DNA from 4 places in the Arthrobacter sp. 01T428 genome. Region 3 is predicted to be linked to each of the others. Evidence: riboswitches for the same ligand, from Rfam matches in the RefSeq annotation. Region 3 holds a riboswitch; each other region holds the start of a gene.
The links. Region 3 has a riboswitch for S-adenosylmethionine ahead of metX (homoserine O-acetyltransferase MetX). Riboswitches for the same ligand answer to the same signal wherever they lie in the genome.
Positions count from the first base shown of each region.

Region 1 (3,849 bases), on a different contig from region 3:
CGGGATTAGCGACGAGGTCAATCTCCTCGAAGAACTCCGAACCCTCGACGGCATCGCGGAGATAACGCAAGGCGGAAAAGTCCTCGATCGCGAAGCCCACGGAATCGAATATCGTGATTTGGTCCCTGGAGGTCCGGCCCGGAGCGTGCCCGGCCAGGACCTGCCAGAATTCGGTGACGGGAAAATCGGCGGACATTTGCTGGATCTCGCCTTCAATCCGCGTCTGGGGATCGTACTCCACAAAGACGTCACCGAGGCCGAGGATGGCAGCGTCGAGTTCAGTCTTCCCTGGGCAGTCGCCTCCGATCGCGTTGATGTGGACTCCGGGCGAAACCTGGTCTGCCGTCAGGATGGTGGCGTTGGCCTTGTCCGCCGTGCACGTGGTGACGACGTCGGCTCCCTCCACTGCATGGGCCGCTGAGCCTGCGATGGTGATCTCGAAGCCGAGGGGAGCCATGTTCCGGACGAACTTCTCCATCGCTGCCGGGTCCGTGTCCCAGATCCTCACACTGTTTATACCCAGGGCCGCCCGGAAGGCCAGCGCCTGAAACTCCGATTGGGTTCCGGTTCCGATCATCGCCATGATCCGGGCATCGGGGCGCGCGAGCTTCTTAGCTACCATGCCGGACGTGGCCGCCGTCCGCAACGCTGTCAGCACTGTCATCTCCGCAAGGAACGTCGGGTAGCCGTTGTGGACGTCGGACAGGACACCGAAAGCTGTCACGGTCTGGAAGCCGCGCGCGGGATTCGAGGGGTGTCCGTTTACATACTTGAAGCCGTAGGTTTCCTGGTCGCTGGTGGGCATCAGCTCGATGACGCCAAATGGCGTGTGGCTTGCCACTCGCGGAGTCTTGTCAAAAGATTCCCACCGCTGGAAGTCGTCTTCCAGGTACTGCATCATCTCCGAGATGATGGTCTCCGGGCCCCGTCCGGCCGTCCAACGAACCATATTGCGGACATCGACAAAGCGCGTCATATGCGCTCCTTTCCCTCATAAGCACTGTTGCTACGAGGCTACGGAGCGGCGATATGCATCCACAATTGCCAAAGTATGTACTTTTCATTGAAAACATGCACAAAATGATGACTGCTTATGCACACAATGATCAACGGCAGGCGCCCGTCATAAAAGCGACTATCGCAGGACGGAACTGAGCAGCAGGCTCGTCTCGCTATTGACGATCCCCTCGATCCCGCGGATCCTGCCCAACACCTGGTCAAAGTCGCTGAGGCTTTCCGTGCGCAACTCGGCCACGAGATCCCAACCGCCGTTCGTGGTGTGTAGCGCCCAAATCTCGGAAAGTCCGCGGAGTTGGCGAATGACCTTGTCCGCCGACCTTCCCTCCACGGCAATGAGCGCAATGGCCCGGATCGCAAGTGGATCCACCTCGTCGCGCACCCTCGCGGTGAAGCCAACGATGGTCCCCGAGGAGACAAGACGCTCAAGCCGGCTATTCACGGTGGCCCGAGCAACGCCCAGCTTGCGCGCAAGGCTCGCCACGGAGGCCCTGCCGTCCTCCCGGAGAGCGGAGAGGAGCTGGCGGTCAAGGTCGGTGAGTGCTGCCATAAAGATAAACGTATCGCCCATTCCCCAAGCGGGCCTGAGTCCGTAGGGTATCGACATGAGCATCTACATCAGCCCCGACTCTGCTGCATGGTCCCTGACGGCCATGGCGACTGGTGCGTCAGCGGGATCAATCGATGATGCAAATGGCATGTCCAACTTGGTGAAAGAAATCTACGAGACAGAAGGTTTCGAAGCCCTGTCGGGTGTGGTTTTTGCCTTGGCTCATCACAACAGCCTCTCGCTGCATGCACTCGCCACGGCCACCGGGATATCCGTCCACGAACTGCTGGAAATCCGGAAGCATCAAGGTTCCACTTTTCATCACTCCCCTACGGCAGTAGCGTCGCGGTTCGACGCCATTCCACCCCGGATCCAGGCGAGCCTGGAACCGCTGCCCAATGAAACCGAGTCCTAGGACGCTGGCACCCCAGCCCTCGCCAGCCTGGCTGCCGTCCGGTTACGGAACATGACGACGGCCGGTGATGCAGGCCGCCGTCGTGGATGTTATTTTTCTTCTTGAGTAATGAGCACCAGCGTGAAGCCCTGACTTGCTGGTCGGCAACCCTCTCTCCGGCGGGGTGCCTCAGGTGACTACTCGGCGTATCGACACTTTCGAACTGCAAGCGTGACTGAGGAGCACCAATGCCTGAACCCACCGAAGAAAAACTCTCGTACCGTCTCATCACGGGCCCTGACACCAAGGAATTCTGCGAGCGGATCTCCACCGCTCTCGCGGAGGGATACGTGTTGCACGGCAGCCCGGCCGCGACCTTCAACGGCACGGACGTAATCGTGGCACAGGCCATCGTCCTGCCCGCGGCAATCGCGAGCGCGGATGCCGCCGTTGCCAATGCGGTGGATCAGCTTGATGAAGAGTTCGACGGCGAGGGCCACGCATGAGCTACGCAGGCGACCTCAGCCCGCACGACGCCTGGGCCAAGCTTGAGCAGGGCGCCATCCTGGTGGACGTCCGCACCGAAGGCGAGTGGGCACACATCGGCATCCCGGACACCAAAGCCACCGAGAACGATCCCCTGTTTATCCAGTGGAACCTGGCCGGAGGCATCCCCAACACCCGTTTCATCGAAGAGTTGACGCAGCAGGCCCCGGAGGCGGACGGCACCGAACTGGTTTTCCTCTGCCGCTCCGGACAGCGCTCCATCGCCGCCGCGATTGCCGCCACCCAGGCCGGCTACACCTCCTACAACGTCCTCGAGGGCTTTGAGGGCGAGCCGGACCGCTACGGCGAGCGAACCGTGAACGGCTGGAAAAACCGTGGACTTCCGACGAACCTGGGGAACATCTAAGTGACTTTCAACCCTGACGCCGCCAGCTGGAGCCCTGACACCCAGGCCGTCCGCGGCGGTCTTGACCGTACCAACTTCCAGGAAACGTCCGAGGCCGTCTTCCTGAACTCCGGCTTCGTCTACGAGTCCGCCGCAGCCGCCGAGCGAGCATTTACGGGCGAGGACGAACGCTTCGTCTACTCCCGTTACGGCAACCCCTCCGTAGCTACCTTCCAGGAGCGCCTCCGCCTGCTCGAAGGCACCGAAGCGTGCTTCGCGACGGCGTCGGGCATGTCCGCTGTCTTCACCGCCCTCGGTGCGTTGCTTGCTGCCGGTGACCGAGTAGTTGCCGCCCGCTCGCTCTTCGGCTCCTGTTTCGTCATCCTCAATGAGATCCTGCCGCGCTGGGGCGTCGAGACCGTCTTCGTCGACGGGCCTGACTTGGACCAGTGGCGTGCCGCTCTGTCCGAGCCGACAACGGCAGTGTTCTTCGAGTCGCCGTCGAACCCCATGCAGGAAATCGTGGACATCGCCGCGGTGAGCGAGCTGGCCCACGCGGCCGGCGCCACGGTGGTCGTCGACAACGTCTTCGCCACTCCCCTCCTGCAGCGCTGCGGCGATCTCGGAGCAGACGTGATTGTCTACTCGGGCACCAAGCACATCGACGGCCAGGGCCGGGTCCTCGGCGGAGCGATCCTGGGCACCAAGGAGTTCATCGACGGTCCCGTCAAGCAGCTCATGCGGCACACCGGTCCGTCGCTTTCCGCGTTCAACGCCTGGGTCCTGACCAAGGGCCTGGAGACGATGGCGCTGCGTGTCAACCACTCCTCGGCGTCTGCGATGCGGATCGCCGAGTGGCTCGAGGAACAGCCGGCCATCAGCTGGGTCAAGTACCCGCTGCTGAAGTCGCACCCGCAGTTCGAGCTCGCCGCAAAGCAAATGAAGGCCGGCGGAACTGTGCTCACCTTCGAGCTGCTCCCCTCCGCGGGGCGATCG
Region 1 covers NZ_JBFTPW010000019.1:73,274-77,122, reverse strand. The annotation lists gene AC1DJB_RS18340 (ornithine cyclodeaminase) at 1-976, opposite strand, end outside; gene AC1DJB_RS18335 (Lrp/AsnC family transcriptional regulator) at 1,136-1,567, opposite strand; gene AC1DJB_RS18330 (hypothetical protein) at 1,623-1,982, shown strand; SAM riboswitch class IV at 2,087-2,199, shown strand; gene AC1DJB_RS18325 (DUF1737 domain-containing protein) at 2,210-2,467, shown strand; gene AC1DJB_RS18320 (rhodanese-like domain-containing protein) at 2,464-2,874, shown strand; gene AC1DJB_RS18315 (O-succinylhomoserine sulfhydrylase) at 2,875-3,849, shown strand, end outside.
Region 1: linked by a shared signal. The riboswitch ahead of AC1DJB_RS18325 (DUF1737 domain-containing protein) and the one ahead of metX (homoserine O-acetyltransferase MetX) in region 3 are both predicted to bind S-adenosylmethionine.

Region 2 (3,849 bases), on a different contig from region 3:
AGGTGCGGCGAAAAGATCGCCGATGGAGACTGAAAGAACTTGGCAAAGCGTCACAAGGGAAGCGACCGACGGCGATGTCAGGTCACGTTCCACCCGGCTCAGGAACCCTTTGGTCAGGCCGGTGGCGTCGGCAACCTGCTCGATGGTGAGCCGCTGCGATTGGCGGGCGGCACGGATTCTGGAACCGATGGCAACGGGGACATTGCTCGGTTCAACGGGGAGAGCCTTCATTCACGAACCTTTCAGGCCGTTTCTGCGGCCCTGTCATTGCAGCAATAGTAGCCGGATCGCCCGCGCGGCAGGGCCTTTGGCAAGCTGGAGGAGCGCCGATGAGTCCGCTGGGCGAGACAGCACCTTGACTGTTACTCGCATCACTACGTATCCTCATAGGCAACAAGTGTTGTTTGTGAGGCATACATCACAGACTACTCTCCCCAATCACCAGCGCAGAGACCTTCCGCAACCCGCAACGAAACCCAGCGGACCGGCGTCGGAATCCCCAAGGGCTCTGCGCATCACTTTCAGGAGCCAACCGTGGACTCTTCGTTCATCAATATTGCGATCGTGGTGGTGTATTTGCTCGCCATGCTGGCCTTCGGCTGGTGGGGCAAGTCGCGCACCAAGAACAACAGCGACTTCCTCGTGGCAGGACGCCGCCTCGGTCCGATGCTCTACACCGGCACCATGGCCGCAGTCGTCCTCGGCGGCGCATCGACGGTTGGCGGCGTCGGCCTCGGCTACAAGTTCGGCGTCTCCGGCATGTGGCTGGTTGTCGCGATCGGTTCGGGCGTGCTCCTCCTGAGCCTGCTTTTCGCCGGCACCATCCAGCGGCTGAAGATCTACACGGTCTCCCAGATGCTGAGCCTGCGTTACGGACAGCGCGCCACACAGACTTCCGGCATCGTCATGCTCGCCTACACCCTGATGCTGTGCGCCACGTCCACGGGCGCCTACGCCACCATCTTCGTTGTACTCTTCGGCTGGGAGCGCTGGCTCGCCATCGCCGTCGGCGGCGCAATCGTCCTGGTCTACTCAACGATCGGCGGCATGTGGTCCATCACCCTCGCCGACCAGGTGCAGTTCATCATCAAGACCGTGGGCATCTTCTTCCTCATGCTCCCGTTCGTCCTGAACGCCGCAGGCGGCTTCGATGGCATCCGTGCCCGCGTTGACGCCAGCTTCTTCCAGTTGGACGGCATCGGGGCACAAACCATCATCACGTACTTCGTGGTCTACACCCTGGGCCTGCTGATCGGCCAGGACATCTGGCAGCGCGTCTTCACCGCCAAGACTCCCAAGGTGGCACGTTGGGGCGGTGCCACCGCGGGTATCTACTGCGTCCTGTACGGCGTCGCCGGCGCATTGATCGGCCTTGCCGCCCGCGTGGCACTGCCCAACATCGACGTGAAGGCCCTCGGCAAGGACGTCGTCTACGCCGAGGTTGCAACGCACATCCTGCCGATCGGCATCGGCGGCCTCGTGATGGCCGCTGCGGTCGCGGCCATGATGTCCACGGCTTCCGGAGCCCTCATCGCCGCGGCCACCGTTGCCCGCGCCGACGTGGTCCCGTTCGTGGCCAGCTGGTTCGGCAAGACCATCAACACCGACGACACCGAGAACCCCGAGCACGACGTCAAGGCCAACCGCTACTGGGTCCTCGGACTGGGCATCGTGGCCGTGTTGATATCCATGGCGGCGCAAGACGTCGTGGTCGCCCTGACCATCGCCTACGACATCCTGGTGGGCGGCCTGCTGGTTGCCATCCTGGGTGGCCTGGTCTGGAAGCGGGGCACCGGTATTGCCGCGGCCTGGTCCATGGCCGTGGGGTCCGTACTCACACTGGCCCTGCTGATCGCCTATGCCACGGGAATCATTCCCAGCGAAGACGGCGTCTACGCCAACGATCCCATCTACTGGGGCCTCGGAGCCTCGTTGCTGGTGTACGTCGTGGTCTCGCTGCTGACGCCTCCCACGGAGCCCCAGGTCCGCGAAGCATGGGACCGTCGCGTCGCCGGAGGAGTCACCGAGGAACTCCCGCTGGAGGCCCACCCGGTGGCCAGCCACTAAGTTTCACAGAGTCAAGTACGACGGCGGCGCCGCKCCTTTTTCCGGGGTGCGGCGCCGCCGTCGCATGTACAGTAGGAAGAGCTTCAAGAGATCTGGCGCCAAGCTCCGACTTGCCACACGCCAACCCCATGTTCACGGGTGGTTCGGATGAAGAAGCGGCCCGGCTCGGACCAGAGACAACCGAACGGGCAAGAGCAACTCCACAGGAGAAGGCCATGCCTTTCGAAAACGGCGCCACCGCCATAGCCGACCGCACCACCCAGCCCAGCACCCTCTTGTCGCCCCGTCCCCGCCGGGTGGACGAATTCGTCCGGGTGATTCCCGGCGTCGACCTCTCCCAAGGCTCCGTCACGTTCGTCGTGGACGGAAACCTGGAACGCTATTGGCACCATGAGCCGCGGCTCATCACCCAAGCCCTTTCAAAAGCGGTCCAGCCCGCCCGCTGGTTCCCCGCCACACGGAAACTCACCCTGACGGTGGCGGCAACCGGGCACCGGGCAGGCGTGCAGAGGCACTTCATCCTGAGCGCGTTTTAGCGCCCAGGGTTTAGCGAGCCCGGGGCTATTCGAACTCTTCGTCCTCGCGGTGTTCCTCTGCGTCGAGCGGAACCACCCGTTCGTCGTCGTCGAGGACCTCGGATTGTTCCTCCCAGTCCTCGTCCACCTCAAGGTCTTCGCTGTAGTCGTAGGCGGGATCGGCCTCGACCGTGGGACGGTCGGGGTGACGGGCGTGGGTTTCGGTGCTGTCCATGGTGCAACCTCCGTTCGACGTGCCGCTGAGCCCATCGCACAGGCACATGAGGCAGCCGGTCACCACGCTACCCCGCCAATTCGTGGACCCTGTCCATCCATCCCAGCACTGCCCCCAGCCGCGGTCAAGGCCTCCCGGGAGCCTCCCGTTTTTGAGGCGCGCCTAAAATGTCCAGTGAGGATTGCCAGCCGAAAAACCGCGGAAATTGGCGATAGAGTGGAGCCGCAATGAGGCGATGAAGCCCGCCCCAGCAACCCAGGAGTCCCGGTGCACCCGCACGCAGATCCACAGAACCCGACAGATCCAGACAACGCGCATCCCGACAATCCCTCGGACCAAAGCAGTCCATCGCAAGATGAAGCGGCCCCCAAGACTCCCCCGTCGTCGTCGGACATCAAGCGCTGGCGTCAGTACTTGGCGGACGAGCGGGCCGAGGCCGCCGTGTACCGCCAACTGGCGCAGCGCCGCGACGGCGAGGAACGCGAAATCCTGTTGGCACTCGCAGAGGCCGAGGGCCGCCACGAGGCACACTGGCTCAAGCTCCTCGGGGAACATGCCGGCATGCCGAAGGCGGCCTCGATCCGAAGCCAAATGCTCGGCTTCCTCGCCCGGAACTTTGGATCAGTGTTCGTGTTGGCCCTCGCCCAAAGGGCTGAAGGCCGCTCGCCTTACGCGAAGGATCCAGCAGCGACCCGCGCCATGGCGGCTGACGAACAGATCCACGAGGAAGTAGTCCGCGGCCTGGCGACGCGCGGCCGCAACAGGTTGTCCGGCACTTTCCGCGCGGCCGTATTCGGCGCCAACGACGGCCTTGTCAGCAACCTCTCACTCGTGATGGGCATGGCGGCCACCGGCGTCCCCGCCACTGTGGTCCTGTTCAGCGGCATCGCAGGCCTGCTGGCAGGCGCGCTGTCCATGGGTGCCGGCGAATATGTCTCTGTCCGCTCGCAGCTCGAGCTCCTCAAGGCCACCCGCCCCACCCAGGCCACGCTGACCGCAGCCCCGGCCCTGGACATCGAGCACAACGAGCTG
Region 2 covers NZ_JBFTPW010000016.1:61,724-65,572, forward strand. The annotation lists gene AC1DJB_RS16830 (helix-turn-helix domain-containing protein) at 1-231, opposite strand, end outside; gene AC1DJB_RS16835 (sodium:solute symporter family protein) at 535-2,067, shown strand; SAM riboswitch class IV at 2,149-2,268, shown strand; gene AC1DJB_RS16840 (hypothetical protein) at 2,283-2,603, shown strand; gene AC1DJB_RS16845 (hypothetical protein) at 2,629-2,817, opposite strand; gene AC1DJB_RS16850 (VIT1/CCC1 transporter family protein) at 3,085-3,849, shown strand, end outside.
Region 2: linked by a shared signal. The riboswitch ahead of AC1DJB_RS16840 (hypothetical protein) and the one ahead of metX (homoserine O-acetyltransferase MetX) in region 3 are both predicted to bind S-adenosylmethionine.

Region 3 (3,849 bases):
CAAAATTCAGGTTCGAGGTCGCCGGACGATTTGTTCCGCCGGCGTACGCGGTGATGAAGCCGTTCGACGTCGGGTTGGCCACCGTGATGTTCATTGCGACAGCGGAAACTCCGGTCGCCGGGAGGCCGCCGCGTCCAGCAACCTTGACGCTGATCGTCTGGCCGGGGGCGACCGGCCCGTTGACGCCACCGGTCCCGTCCCGCGTGTCAAGCTGCCGGCAGGGGGTCGTGGCCGCAAATCCGCCCAACGGGTCTTGCGACGGCGAAAAGAGCGACGGGCTGACGTACAGCAGCCGGTTAGGCATGCAGTTTCCGGTTGACTGGACTATTCCGGCTGTTGCGCCGACGGTCAACGTTGCCGAGACCTGCGCGGGGCTCCACGAGGGATGCATGGCGAGGAGCATCGCGGCCGCTCCTGCGACGTGGGGCGAGGCCATTGAAGTTCCGCTGAGGACATTGGTCGCAGTATTCGAGGTCGCCCAGTCGGAGGTGATCTGGACCCCTGGTGCGTACAGGTCGACGCAGGGACCGTAGTTGGAGAACCCTGCTTGGCTGTCGTTCGGGTCGCTAGCAGCCACGGTGAGGGCTGCGGGCACTCGGCCAGGGGAGCGTGTGCACGCGTCGACGCTGCTATTTCCTGCAGCCAAGGTTACCGTGATCCCGCTGTCAATCGCGCCTTGGACGGCGGCGTCCAGGCTCTGGTCCGTACCGGTCAGGAGGCTAAGGCTAAGGTTGGCGACAGCGGGTTGACCGGCTTGGTGATGCTGAACGATCCAGTCGAGAGCGGCAATGACATCGAGTGACGATCCGCCCCCGGCGCAGTTGAGCGCTCGTACGGGCACGATCGTTGCCGCTTTGGCCATCCCAAAGGTGGCTCCTGCTGCGATTCCCGAGACGTGCGTGCCGTGGCCGTTGCAGTCTGTGGTTCCCTTGCCGTCGTCCACGCCGTTGTTGCTTCCAATGCCGACGGCGTTATATCCGACCGTCACGCGTCCGCCGAAGTCTTGGTGGGTGGCCAACACGCCGGTGTCCACCACGTAGATCGGTACCCCGGCGCCGCTCGAAGGCGGCGTGTAGCTCCCAGACAAGGGCAGGGATCTCTGGTCGGTCCGGTCAAGGTTCCAGGGTGCCGGTGCTTGAGTGTCTGAAATCCGCACCGGCATATCCCGGTCCACGGACACAACCCGGCTCGACTTCGCCAACGCAGCGGCCTTCGCTGGCGTCGCCGTGACGACCGCGGCCTTCACGGCATGCGTGAACGTCTTGTCCACCGAGACTCCCTGCGAGCGCAGCTCCGCGGTCTTCCCGTCAACGTCGGTGCCTTCGGCGTAGTGGACCACGTATCTGTCTTCGCCTGCTGCCGGAGTCGTGTCGGCGTGCGCCGGCAGCGGCACTCCCACGGTGAAACCTGATACCAGCAAGAACAGGGCTATTGGAACGACGCCGGATGGCTTTTTCACGAGCTTCAATCTTCCTGTGACGCACAGTGGCGGCGGAGACATCCGAAGGATGCAGACTGCTGCGCCCAATTCTATCTCCAGTCACACAGGCATCACCCGTCTCTTCAATTTCAGACATCCACAACCCCGGCTTCGTGAACAAAACGCGGCCAAGTGTCACAAAGCTGTCATAATCTTCGTCAGAAGGGGTCCGGTTTTCCTAGACTCTTCCCATAGGTCATGAGTGCCAGCGACAGCCCCGGCTTGCTGGCCGGCAACCCTCCTTTCGCGGCGGGGTGCCCCGGGTGAAGACCTGGCCCTTCGCTGTGTTGGCGGCGGGCAAGCGCGATGTGAGGTGTCGACGAATGACAATTGCTGCAACAGCCATACCCCTTTCCGGTACCCAGGACGGAACCCTCAAGTATGTTTCCGTAGGAGGGCTCGAACTGGAGGCCGGGGGTTTCCTCCCTGAGGTCGTCCTTGCGTACGAGACATGGGGCCGGCTCAACGCCGACGCTTCCAACGCCGTCCTCGTGGAGCATGCACTGACCGGCAGCACCCATGTGGCCCGTGGCGAGAGCGATGAAGAAGGCTGGTGGGAGCAACTCGTTGGTCCCGGCGCCACCATCGACACGGACCGCTACTTCGTGGTCTCCGTCAACATCGTGGGAGGCTGCTACGGCAGCACCGGGCCGTCGTCGAGCGCTCCTGACGGCAAGCCGTGGGGCTCCCGCTTCCCGCTCGTCACCCTGCGGGACAGCACCATAGCCGAAGCCCGGCTGGCCGACGCCTTGGGGATCCACAGCTGGCATACCGTGGTGGGAGGGTCCATGGGCGGTGCCCGCGCACTGGAATGGGCCGTCAGCTATCCGGACCGCGTCAAGCGATGTGCCGTGATTTCGATCGGGGCGTACAGCACTGCCGAACAGATTGCGTTCGCGCAGGCCCAGACTCTCGCCATCCGGCAGGACGCCGACTTCAAGGGCGGCGACTACTACGGCCAGGCAGCGCCCGAGGCGGGGCTGGCCCTTGCCCGGCGGATCGCCCACATCACCTACCGTTCGGCGGATGAACTGGACTTCCGCTTCGGCAGGAACGCCCAAGGCGGCGAGGCGCCCCTGCAGGCTGCGGCCTTAGGGGACCGGGGCCGCTACCAGGTGGAGAGCTACCTCGACCACCAGGGACGAAAGCTGGTCCAGCGCTTCGACGCCAACAGCTACATCGCCATCACTGAGGCGCTCATGAGCCACGACATCACTCGCGGCCGGGGCTCATTGGAGGACGCGTTGTCCGTGGCCACGGCGAAGTTCTTCGTTGCCTCGGTGGACTCGGACCGGCTCTATTTCCCGGAACAATCGCACGAGCTGGCCAAGGCCTTGCCCGGAGAAGTCCCCGTTCATGTGATCGAGGCGCCCATCGGGCACGACGGTTTCCTCACCGAGATCGGCCAGCTCGGCCCCCAGCTGCGGGAGGCGTTCTTCGGCTGAATCAGCCGTTCATGATCTCCTGGCGGAGCTTCATGTAGTCCTCCATGGCAATTTTCCCGTCGCTGTACTCCTGGTCGAGTTCGGCCAGTTTCCGTGCCCGGTAGCCTTGCGGCGCGCTGTCCGGCTGGGGCGCGCTGTTCGCTTGCGGAGTAGACGACGGCGGAGCGGCCTGAGGTCCGGGCATTCCCACCGGGGGTTGCGGCTCAGCCGGGAAGATGACCGGGGGTTGCTCCGGGTATCCGACGGGGTAGTGCTGTGGAGGATAGGGCTGCCCGGGGTAATCCTGTGGAGGATAGGGCTGCCCGGGGTAATCCTGCGGAGGGAAGTCCCGTAGCCTGCGCTGGCGCGATCGGTTGTACATGCGGATCCCCATGGGAATCAGCCAAGAGCAGACGATGATCCAGAAGATCACATTGTTCACGGTGGAGGGCCTCCCTAGTCTTTCACCAGCTTAGCCCCGCTCCCTGTGACCCACACGGCTCCCGTTCAGCTCCGGGGCAGGATGGTGTCGGCAGGACCGAAGACGGGTCCCGGCGTCGGGCGTTTCGGCAGGATGCCGTCGCCGGAGGAGCGGTGCCGGATCCGGCGGATGACCCACGGGACAAAATACTCCCGGGCCCATACGAGGTCGCCCGAGCGGGCCTCGCGCCAGCTGCGCTGGGGGAGCGGCTTGGGGAACAGCGGCTCGAGGTTGTGGGGCACATTGAGTGAATCGAGGACCATCGCCGCGATGGTGTGATGGCCGAGCGGCGAGAAGTGCAGGCGGTCTTCGTCCCACATCTGGGAGTTGGAGAGTTGCCGCAGGGACCACATATCGGCGATCACGGCATCGTGGCGGGCGGCCACCGTGCGGAGGTTTTCGTTGTAGATGGCCACTTTGCCGCGGATCCGGCCGAGGACCGATGACGCGGTGTCCGGACCGTT
Region 3 covers NZ_JBFTPW010000017.1:16,792-20,640, reverse strand. The annotation lists gene AC1DJB_RS17170 (S8 family peptidase) at 1-1,459, opposite strand, end outside; SAM riboswitch class IV at 1,675-1,790, shown strand; gene metX (homoserine O-acetyltransferase MetX) at 1,804-2,925, shown strand; gene AC1DJB_RS17160 (hypothetical protein) at 2,927-3,346, opposite strand; gene AC1DJB_RS17155 (SGNH/GDSL hydrolase family protein) at 3,412-3,849, opposite strand, start outside.

Region 4 (3,849 bases), on a different contig from region 3:
GCATGATGCGAGACAAACGATGGACCCAGAGCACCGACGTGTCCAGCTGGTTCCAGATCAAGCCGATCACACCCTGGGGCCGAAGGATCCGGGCGATCTCGGTGCTGGCGGCGAGGGGATCGCACCAGTGCCATGCCTGGGCAACGCTGACGACGTCGAATGCTGAGTCCGCGAGTCCAGTTGCCTCGGCCGTGCCCTCCAGGGCGATCACTTGTGGATACGTTTTGCGCAGTTGCGTGAGCATGTCCGTGGAGGGGTCCACTGCGGACACCGCCAGCCCGCGCTCGACGAGGAGCGCTGTGAACTTTCCGGTGCCCGCGCCGATGTCTGCCGCGTCCCGCGCGCCTTCCGGCAGCAGCCAGTCAGCTGAATCCGCGGGGTATCCGGGCCGGACACGGTCATAGTGCTCTCCGCCGTCCTGGAAACTCTGACCGAGTTCAAGGCGCCGTTCCTCATAGAGCTTGGGGCCGGCTGACGTGCCTTTGGGTCGCGGGGCCACGCGGAAACTCCTTCGTAGGACAGGAAAAAATACCCTACGAATCTACCGCAATCAGTCGGTGCTGCACGGAGCTGCGCCCGCGGTCCCGGGAGTGTTGGGAGCCCATTCCGGGTAGCTGCGGTGATCGTTCGCGGGCACCCAACGGCCGGCGTCCACCACGTAGTCCCAACCGAGGCCATTGCTCTTGAGCGCCTGGATGCCCGCGATGAGCCGAGTGGCGTCTTCCAAACGCGATCCTACGCCGAAACTGGCCCGGAGGGATCCGGAGGGAAGACCGAGGCGCTTGAGCAGCGGGTGGGCGCAAAAGCGCCCGTCGCGCAGGCCAATGCCGTGCTCGGCCGCAAGATAGGCCGCCACAAGTCCGGCGTCGTAGCCCTGGAGCGAGAAGTTCACGACGCCGATGGTGTCCTCGGGATCGGTGTCGCTGAAGATCTGGTGCACGGTCACGCCGTCGATTTCCTTGAGGCCTTCGACCAGGTGCGAGCGGATGGCGGCCTCGTGGGCGTGCCATTCGTCGTGGTCGAGGCTGGCGATGACTTGTGTGGCCCGGGCGAGGGTGGCCGCACCGAGAACGTTCGGCGAGCCGCCTTCGTGCCTGGCCGGTCCCGTGGCCCAGCTGACGGAATCGAGGCGTGCCTCCCGGACGGCGCCGCCTCCTGCCAGGTGCGGCGTGCCGGCGTCGAGCCAGTCGGGACGGCCCACCAGGACCCCCGCGCCGAACGGGGCATAAAGCTTGTGCCCCGAGAAAACCAAGTAGTCGACATCCGCGGCGGCGATGTTGATGCGGCGATGCGGGGCAAGTTGCGCCGCGTCCACCACAATCCGCGCCCCGAATTCGTGGGCCAAGGCAGCTAGTTCCTTGATGGGCAGGATTTCGCCGGTCACATTCGACGCGCCGGTGACAGCCAGGAGGCTGACGCCACCATGGGAGAGGGCTGTGCGGACATTGGCTACGGTCTCCGACAAGGTTTCCGCGGCAACAATGCTTCGGTGGGGGACGCCTTGCCACGGCAGCAGGTTTGCGTGGTGCTCGATGTCCAGGTAAAGGACTTCGTCGGTGTGCTTGCCGTCTGTGACCGGCAGGCAGCCGGCCAGGAGATTGAGGGAATCGGTGGTGTTGCGCGTGAAAATGACGGAATCGTCCGGCCGTCCGCCAACAAAGTCACGGACGATGTTGCGGGCGTTTTCGTAGACGGAGGTGCTGATTTGGGAGGCGTAGCCTGCGCCGCGGTGCACACTCGCGTAGTACGGCAGGATCTCGTTGAGGTACGCGGAAACAACCGTCAGGGCAGGTGCGGATGCGCCGTAGTCAAGGTTGGCGTAGCGGATGTGGCCGCCCTGGATCAGGGGTGCCTGCAACTCCGCGCCGGTGACCGCGGCCAGCGGGCGGGATGCCCGAGGCAGCTGCTGTGCGGTTTCGTGGTGCTGCGAAAGAGCCGTAGAAGTAATTGTGGCTGTGCTCATGGGACCTCACTCAAGAGGGACCCCTGCGTGCAGGGGGTCCGCGCTTGCCGCATCCGTTCCGGACCGGCCGGGTCGTCACCCGGGGCACCCCGCCGCGATGGAGGGTTGCCGGCCAGCAAACCGGGGTTTCGCGCTGGCACTCGTGACCTGTAAAGAGAGTAGGACACCGGCGAGGCGGGTTCCAATGTGACCGCGATTGTTAAGCGGATTGTTACACCGCCCGAAAAATGTGCCTTCAGCCGAAGAAAAAGCAGCGGACGCCCCTAAAAGGGGGCGTCCGCCGTCGTTTATTCAGTGAACAGGAGGGGCTACAGAAGGTCGTCGAGTTCGGGGTTGAGCCTCTTGAGGACCTCGGAATGGAGGATCGAGTTAGTGGCGACGGCGTTTCCGCCGAAGGGGCCGTCCGCGCCATCCAGGGATGTGAAGCGTCCGCCGGCCTCGGTGACGATCGGCACCAAGGCGGCCATGTCGTAGACCTGGAGTTCCGGTTCGGCGGCGATGTCCACGGCGCCCTCGGCAACGAGACAGTAGGACCAGAAATCGCCGTACGCACGGCTGCGCCAGACATCGTTCTCGAGGCCCAGGAAGTTGTCCAGCTTCCCGTGCTGCTTCCACTCGGAAAGCTCGGAGTAGGAAAGCGAGGCGTCTTCGAGCCGGGACACGTTGGAAACTTTCAACCGGGTGGCGGCGGCCAGCGACCGGCCCATGTAGGCGCCGGAGCCCTTGGCCGCCCACCAACGCTTGCCGAGCGCCGGAGCGCTCACGAGCCCCACTACTACTTCGCCCTCGTCCACGAGGGCGATGAGCGTAGCCCAGACGGGTACGCCGCGCACGAAGTTCTTGGTCCCATCGATGGGATCGATGATCCAACGCCTGGAGCCGTGGCCCGTGCTGCCGAATTCTTCGCCGAGGACGGCGTCGCGGGGCCGGGAGCGGGAGAGCTGCCCACGGATTGCTTCCTCGGCGGCTTTGTCGGCATCGGTGACTGGGCTCAGGTCGGGTTTGGTCTCCACCTGGAGGTCCAGCGCCCTGAACCGCTCCATTGTCAGGGAATCGACGGAATCGGCCAGCACATGGGCCAGCCGTAGGTCGTCGTTGTAGCTCGAATCGGGTTGGGTCATGGTTCCAAACTACCGTCTATTCGCCGGTGAGCCGGGGAGGTAGGACGGCATGCGCTGAGTTAGTTGACCGTACCCAGTTCCTTGGCCTCTTGGGCTTCCATGCGCGGGTCCGCACCAAGGAGCCTGCGGAGCGATGCAAGGCGGGCGGGGCCGGCCTCGCCCGCGTGGCCTTCGGCGACCCAGGAATCCAGCCCGCATCGAACGGCGGAGGCATCGTGCTTGCAACCACGCTCGCACCTTTCCGTCCCCGGCTCCAGGTCCGGGAAGGCGTGCAGGATGCGGTCCGGGTTCACGTGGGCGAGGCCGAAAGAACGGATGCCGGGCGTATCGATGATCCAGCTTCCGCCAGGGGCGTCGCTGAGCTTCAGTGCGAGGGCAGAGGACGAGGTGTGGCGTCCGCGCCCCGTCACGGCGTTGACCCCGCCTGTGGCGCGCTCGGCCCCGGTGAGGGCGTTCACCATAGTGGACTTCCCGACGCCTGAATGGCCCAGGAGGACGGTGACCTTGCCGTCGAGGTAGTCCCGCAACTGGCCGACGGCGTCACTGTCGAGGCGGGCGGACAGGCCGTCGTCGGAGCGGGCGTCGATTCCGGAGGCGCCTGCGTCGGCCGTCCGGCTGATGATGATGGGGAAACCGAGGCTCACATAGTTGGCGAGTAGTTCCGTCGGATCCTTGACATCTGCCTTGGTGACGAGCAGCAGCGGCTCGATTCCGGCGTCGTACGCTGCCACCAAGGCGCGGTCGATGAATCCGGTGCGTGGTTCC
Region 4 covers NZ_JBFTPW010000001.1:547,580-551,428, forward strand. The annotation lists gene AC1DJB_RS02555 (class I SAM-dependent methyltransferase) at 1-499, opposite strand, end outside; gene AC1DJB_RS02560 (aminotransferase class V-fold PLP-dependent enzyme) at 551-1,963, opposite strand; SAM riboswitch class IV at 1,999-2,111, opposite strand; gene hisN (histidinol-phosphatase) at 2,272-3,084, opposite strand; gene rsgA (ribosome small subunit-dependent GTPase A) at 3,144-3,849, opposite strand, start outside.
Region 4: linked by a shared signal. The riboswitch ahead of AC1DJB_RS02560 (aminotransferase class V-fold PLP-dependent enzyme) and the one ahead of metX (homoserine O-acetyltransferase MetX) in region 3 are both predicted to bind S-adenosylmethionine.